DNA from 2 places in the Streptomyces albiaxialis genome. Region 2 is predicted to be linked to the other one. Evidence: predicted binding sites of a transcription regulator. Region 2 holds the regulator's gene; the other holds the start of a gene.
What was found. Region 2 encodes HspR, which represses chaperone genes until heat shock. Its sites were predicted from a motif close to TTGAGNNNNNNNNNCTCAA; they were not measured.
Positions count from the first base shown of each region.

Region 1: a site for HspR is predicted at 1,766-1,784, ahead of lon (endopeptidase La). Genes of this name have one in related genera too.

Region 1 is NZ_BAAAPE010000007.1:149,441-152,845, forward strand. Features, by position in the region: gene lon (endopeptidase La) at 1-1,743, opposite strand, end outside; gene ABD343_RS11615 (RNHCP domain-containing protein) at 1,907-2,320, opposite strand; gene ABD343_RS11620 (RNHCP domain-containing protein) at 2,322-2,699, opposite strand; gene ABD343_RS11625 (spermidine synthase family protein) at 2,933-3,405, shown strand, end outside.
Region 2 is NZ_BAAAPE010000012.1:83,716-87,120, reverse strand. Features, by position in the region: gene grpE (nucleotide exchange factor GrpE) at 1-233, shown strand, start outside; gene dnaJ (molecular chaperone DnaJ) at 288-1,484, shown strand; gene ABD343_RS22645 (heat shock protein transcriptional repressor HspR) at 1,516-1,944, shown strand; gene ABD343_RS22640 (D-alanyl-D-alanine carboxypeptidase family protein) at 2,051-2,941, opposite strand; gene clpB (ATP-dependent chaperone ClpB) at 3,212-3,405, shown strand, end outside.

The sequences.
Region 1 (3,405 bases), on a different contig from region 2:
GAGCTGCTGCTGTGCGGCGACCTTGCGGAGCACCCGCTGGACGGCGCGCTCCAGGTTCCGCACGCCCGCCTCCCGCGTGTACTCGGCGGCGAGCTTGCGCAGGGCCTCCTCGGTGAAGGTGACCTCGCCCTCCTCCAGGCCCGCCCGTTCGAGCTGGCGGGTCAGCAGGTGGTCGCGGCCGATGGTGACCTTCTCGTCCTCCGTGTACCCGTCGAGCTGGACGACCTCCATGCGGTCGAGCAGCGGCTGCGGGATGGCCTCCAGCACGTTGGCCGTGGCGAGGAAGACGACGTCCGAGAGGTCGAGCTCGACCTCCAGGTAGTGGTCGCGGAAGGTGTGGTTCTGCGCCGGGTCCAGGACCTCCAGGAGGGCCGCCGCCGGGTCGCCCCGGAAGTCGGAGCCGACCTTGTCGACCTCGTCGAGGAGGACGACGGGGTTCATGGAGCCCGCCTCCTTGATGGCGCGCACGACACGGCCGGGCAGCGCCCCGACGTACGTACGCCGGTGGCCGCGGATCTCCGCCTCGTCGCGGACGCCGCCGAGCGCGACGCGGACGAACTTGCGGCCCATCGCGCGGGCCACGGACTCGCCCAGCGAGGTCTTGCCGACGCCGGGCGGGCCGACCAGGGCCAGCACCGCGCCGCCGCGACGGCCGCCGACGACGCCGAGGCCGCGCTCCTCGCGCCGCTTGCGCACGGCGAGGTACTCGGTGATGCGCTCCTTGACGTCCTGGAGCCCGGCGTGGTCCTCGTCGAGCACGCGCTGGGCGCCGGTGATGTCGTACGCGTCCTCCGTGCGCTCGTTCCAGGGGAGTTCGAGCACGGTGTCGAGCCAGGTGCGGATCCAGCTTCCCTCGGGGGACTGGTCGCTGGAGCGCTCCAGCTTGTCGACCTCCTTGAGGGCGGCCTTCTCGACCTCCTCGGGCAGGCCGGCGGCCTCGACGCGGGCGCGGTAGTCCTCGCCCTCGTCCTCCGGGTCGCCGTTCAGCTCCGCCAGCTCCTTGCGGACGGCCTCCATCTGGCGGCGCAGCAGGAATTCGCGCTGCTGCTTGTCGACGCCCTCCTGGACGTCCTTCGCGATGGACTCGGCCACGTCCTGCTCGGCGAGGTGCTCGCGCAGGGCGGCGGTGGCGGCCTTCAGGCGCTCGACCGGGTCGAGGGTGGTGAGCAGTTCGAGCCGCTGCTCGGTGGTGAGGAACGGGGAGTATCCCGCGTTGTCCGCGAGCTGCGAGACGCTGTCGATCTGCTGGACGCGGTCCACGACCTGCCAGGCGCCGCGCTTGCGGAGCCAGTCCGTGATCAGCGCCTTGTACTCCTTCATCAGCTCGGTGACCGCGCCGGGCAGGGGCTCGGAAACCGTCTCGTCGATCTCCGTGCCCTCGACCCACAGGGCCGCGCCGGGGCCGGTCGTCCCCGCGCCGATACGGATGCGGCGCAGGCCGCGGATCAGCGCGCCCGGATCGCCGTCGGCGAGCCGTCCCACCTGCTCCACGCGGCCGAGCACGCCGATGTCGGCGTACTGCCCCTCCACGCGCGGAACAAGGAGCACGCGGGGTTTGTCTCCCTGGAGGGCGGCGGACTGCGCGGCCTCGACGGCGGCGCGGACCTCGCTCTCCGAGAGGTCCAGGGGCACCACCATCCCGGGCAGCACGACCCCGTCGCCGTCGGAACCGTTCGCTCCGTCGGCGTCGAGCGGCAGCACAGGCAGGGTGAGCGGTGTGTACCCCGTGGAACCGGTAGCCATGATCTCTCCCTCGGCAGGCAACTTGAGTAATACCCACTCAATGCTGTTGAGGCCCCAGATGTTCCCCGGCCCCTGTTCGCTGAGAGCGATCGCATGCCGGAGAGCCGGGTGAGGGCCGGATGAGGGCCGGATGAGGGCCGGGGGCGTGCCCCGGCCCTCACCGTCACAGCGCCAGCAGTGCTCGTACCGGCATCGTCGGGTCCGACAGGGGCCGGACCGCGAGGCGGACGAGGGCCAGGGCGTTGTCGTCGCCGGCGATGCGGTTCGCGCTCAGCTCGCCGCAGGCCACGCAGTGGTGGATGAGCGACCACTCGCCGTCGGCCCGTACGGACAGGCCGAGCGCCGTCATCCGCCCCCGGCAGTCCGACGCGCGGTCGCCGGGGACCCGGCGGTCCACGTGCAGGCTCGTCAGACAGTGCGGGCAGTGGTTGCGGTGCGCTGTGCCCGGCGCCGCCATGGGGACGGCGAGGGCGCAGCCCACGCAGCGGAACGACTCGCCGCCCTCGCCCGAGCGCCCGTGCCAGGGGTCCTTTCGGCGCTGGGGACGCCGCTGGGACCGGGTATGACGTCGCGCCATGTCACACCTCGCCGAACACTTCGAGGGGGAACGGCGGCTGCGCCAGCGGACGCACGGCCATCCTCATCAGGATGAGGTGGTTGTCGTCCGGCGAGACCGGGTTCGAGGTCAGCTCGTCGCAGCGGGTGCAGCGGTGGATGACCATCCAGGCCCCGTCGCGCAGCACCGCGATGGCGATCGGGCTCATCCGCGAACGGCAGTCCGAGGCGCCGCCCTCGACGTGGTCGGTGACGTGCCGGGAGTGCAGACAGCTCGGACAGTGGTTGCGCACGCGGTCGTCCGGGTCGAGTCGCGTGACGGTCAGCCCGCAGCGTACGCAGGTGAAGGTGCCGGTCCGCGGCGCGCCGGAGCGTGCGGGACCGGAGTCGGTGGTGGACACCGGAGGTACTCCTTGCTGGAGAAAAACGGTTCAGGACAGCAAGGGAGCGCCGAGCGGCCGAGCGGCTCGGAGTAAAGGGTCCGGGCTCAGGAGCGCTCAGCGCCCGGTGGGCCGGGGTGTCATCAACACCTGCGTTTCTAGGGCGCGGACGCCCGGTGGTCGTTACGGAAGACGCCCGGACCGTAGCAACGCGGGCGGCACGGGCGCGAACGGTTTTCCGTACGCTTCCCGGCATGCCGGACCACACCCTTCCCGAGACCCTGGACCGCCGCGACGGGCCGTACGGAGAGGTCGTCCTCCGACGGCGCGGCGAGCCCGGGGAGCCTCGCGGGACGTACGAGATCATCGCCAACGGCTGCTTCCTGATGGACACCTCCGACGGCCGCTCCGAGCGGCTGCTGGTGCGCGCGGCCCTGGAGGAGCTGAGCGCGGGCGGCGGGCTCGCGGCACCCTCGGTGCTCATCGGCGGGCTCGGCGTGGGCTTCTCGCTCGCGGAGGCGGCGGCGGAGCCGCGCTGGGGCCGGATCACCGTCGTCGAGCGCGAGGCGGCGATCCTCGACTGGCACCGCGCGGGCCCGCTGAGCGCGCTGTCCGGGGACGCGCTGCGCGACCCGCGCGCCGAACTCGTCCACGCCGACCTGCTGGAGCACCTGCGCGACGCGGGGCGGACGTACGACGCGCTCTGCCTCGACATCGACAACGGGCC
Region 2 (3,405 bases):
AGGAGGGCGAGCCCTTCGACCCGACCGTCCACGAGGCGCTCATGCACTCGTACTCCCCGGATGTCACGGAGACGACGTGCGTGCAGATCCTCCAGCCCGGGTACCGGATCGGCGAGCGCACCATCCGCCCCGCGCGGGTCGGCGTCGCCGAGCCCCAGCCGGGCGCCAAGGGCGAGTCGGCGGACGCGGACGCGGCGGCAGAAGAGGAGAACGGTGGCCCGGAGGAGGGCTGACTCCGCTTTTTACGGAGGCGATATCGCAGGGGCACGGGAGGAGGGACGTCGGGGATGAGTACCAAGGACTTCATCGAGAAGGACTACTACAAGGTTCTCGGCGTCCCCAAGGACGCCACCGAGGCCGAGATCAAGAAGGCGTACCGCAAGCTCGCACGCGAGAACCACCCGGATGCCAACGCCGGTGACCCCAAGGCCGAAGAGCGCTTCAAGGACGCCTCCGAGGCGTACGACGTGCTCGGCGACGCCAAGCGTCGCAAGGAGTACGACGAGGCGCGGGCGCTCTTCGGCAACGGCGGCTTCCGGTCGCCCGGGGGCGCCGGCGGACCCGGCGGGGGCTCCTTCAACTTCGACCTGAGCGACCTCTTCGGAGGCACCCAGGGCGGGGGCGCGGGAGGTCCCGGCGGCGCCGGAGGTTTCGGCGGCGGACTCGGCGACGTCTTCGGCGGCCTCTTCAACAGGGGCGGCACCGGCACCCGTACGCAACCGCGCCGTGGCCAGGACATCGAGTCCGAGGTCACGCTCAGCTTCACCGAGGCCGTGGACGGGGCGACCGTCCCGCTGCGGATGTCGTCCAGCGCGGCGTGCAAGGAGTGCGCCGGTACGGGCGACAAGAACGGCACGCCGCGGGTCTGCCCGACCTGTGTGGGCACGGGCCAGGTCTCGCGCGGGGGCGGCGGCGGATTCTCGCTGACCGACCCCTGCGTGGACTGCAAGGGCCGCGGCCTCATCGCGCAGGACGCCTGCGAGACCTGCAAGGGCTCCGGGCGCGCGACGAGTTCGCGGACGATGCAGGTCCGTATCCCGGCGGGCGTCAGCGACGGGCAGCGCATCAGGCTGCGCGGCAAGGGCGCGCCGGGCGAGCGCGGCGGACCGAACGGGGATCTGTACGTGGTGGTCCATGTCGACAAGCACCCGGTCTTCGGCCGCAAGGGCGACAACCTCACGGTGACCGTGCCTGTCACGTTCCCGGAGGCGGCGCTCGGCGGCGAGGTCAAGGTCCCGACGCTGGGCGGACCCCCGGTCACGCTCAAGGTCCCGCCCGGCACCCCCTCGGGGCGCACGATGCGGGCCCGGGGCAAGGGCGCGACGCGCAAGGACGGCACACGGGGCGATCTGCTGGTGACGGTCGAGGTGTCCGTGCCGAAGGATCTGAGCGACAAGGCGAAGGACTCGCTGGAGACATACCGCGACGCGACGTCGGGCGAGGACCCGCGCGCGAAGCTCTTCAAGGCCGCGAAGGGAGACTGAAGTGGACGGCCGAGGCGGACGCAGGCGGGGCATGGGTGCTTACGAGCTGACCGAGGAAACTCCGGTCTACGTCATCTCGGTCGCCGCTCAGCTCTCGGGTCTGCATCCGCAGACCCTGCGGCAGTACGACAGACTCGGGCTCGTCTCGCCCGACCGCACCGCGGGCCGCGGGCGCCGCTACTCGGCCCGGGACATCGAGCTGCTGCGGGAAGTGCAGCGGCTCAGCCAGGACGAGGGCATCAACCTCGCGGGGATCAAGCGGATCATCGAGCTGGAGAACCAAGTCGCTGCGCTCCAGGCTCGGGTCGCCGAGCTGTCCTCGGCGGTCGAGGGCGCGGCGGCGGCCATGCAGCAGCGTGAAGCGCAGGTGCACGCCTCCTATCGGAGGGATCTGGTCCCTTACGAGGACGTGCGGCAGTCCAGTGCGCTGGTCGTATGGCGCCCGAAGAGGGACCGCTAGTCGCTTATTGCGGCCACTGGGGTGCCCCGTCCGGTGCGTTGCCGGGTGCCGCGCTGCCGTGGCCGCTCGCGCAGTTCCCCGCGCCCCTTATGGGGCACCCCCTATGTCATCGGCTGAACGCGTAGTTCATCAGCTTCTTCGCGTCCGAGGTGCGCTTCGCGGCGGAGGTCGAGGTGAGGACCGTGCCGATGACCGTCTTGCCGCCGCGGGTGGCGGCGAAGACCAGGCAGTACTTGGCCTCGGGCCCGGAGCCCGTCTTGACGCCGATCGCGCCGGAGTAGGAGCCGAGCAGATTGTTGGTGTTGGTCCACTTCATGTTGCGGTAGCCGCCGCTCCGCGTGGTGGTCCGCTGCGTGGTCGAGCGGGTCTTCACGATCGTCCGGAACGTCGAGTAGCGCATGGCGCTGCTGGCGATCTTCGTCAGGTCGCGCGGCGTCGAGTAGTTGTTGCCCCGGCCGATGCCGTCGAACGAGTCGAAGCGGGTGTTGCGCAGGCCCAGGTCGCGGGCGGTCGCGTTCATCTTGCCGATGAAGGACTTCACGCGCTTGGCCCGGGTCGAGCCGTTGCCGAACTTGTCGGCCAGCGCGTAGGCCGCGTCGCAGCCGGACGGGAGCATCAGCCCGTAGAGGAGCTGGCGGACGGTGACCTTGTCGCCGACGATCAGCCGGGCCGAGGACGCGGTGTTCCGGACGATGTAGTCGCTGTACGCCTTCTGGATCTTGACCTTGGCGTTCAGATTGAGGTTCCGCTGGGCCAGCACCACCCGGGCGGTCATGATCTTCGTGGTCGAGCCGGTGGAACGCCGGGTGTCCGCGGCCTTCGTGTAGAGGGTCCTGCCCGTGCCGTTGTTCATCACGAAGCCGCCCTTGGCCGCGATGGACGGCTTGCGGGCCGCGGCGGCGTGCGCCGGGGTGGCGAGCGCCCCCGCCGCGAGGACGGATCCCGCGGTGAGGGTCACCGCGGAGACCCGGGCGAGGACGTTGATGCCGATATTCACTATGTGCTCCCGATACCCCTGAATACCCCTGAGAGCGGCCGCTGGGTGTGCCGCACCCTGTTCAGACCCCCGATGCTGCCCGGAGGATGCGCCCCCGCCGCGCTTTTCACCAGGGTTTTGCCAGAGCGGGGGCGGGAGCCGGGAACGGATCCGGGCCCCGGACGGTTGTACGGAACGTAGACTTGAGCGAGTCACACTCAACTTGCTGCATACTGGAGACGGCAAGCCGCGATTCGGAGCAGCAGAAGTCGTAGGAGGAGACGCCAGGACATGGACGCGGAGCTCACCAACAAGAGCCGGGACGCCATCAGCGCGGCCAACAGCCGTGCGGTGACCGACGGCCACCCGGACATCACCCCGGCCCACCTGCTCCTCGCCCTCCTGACCGGCGAGGACAACGAGAACATTCAGGACCTCGTCGCCGCCGTCGAAGCCGACCAGGCCGCGCTGCGCGCCGGGACCGA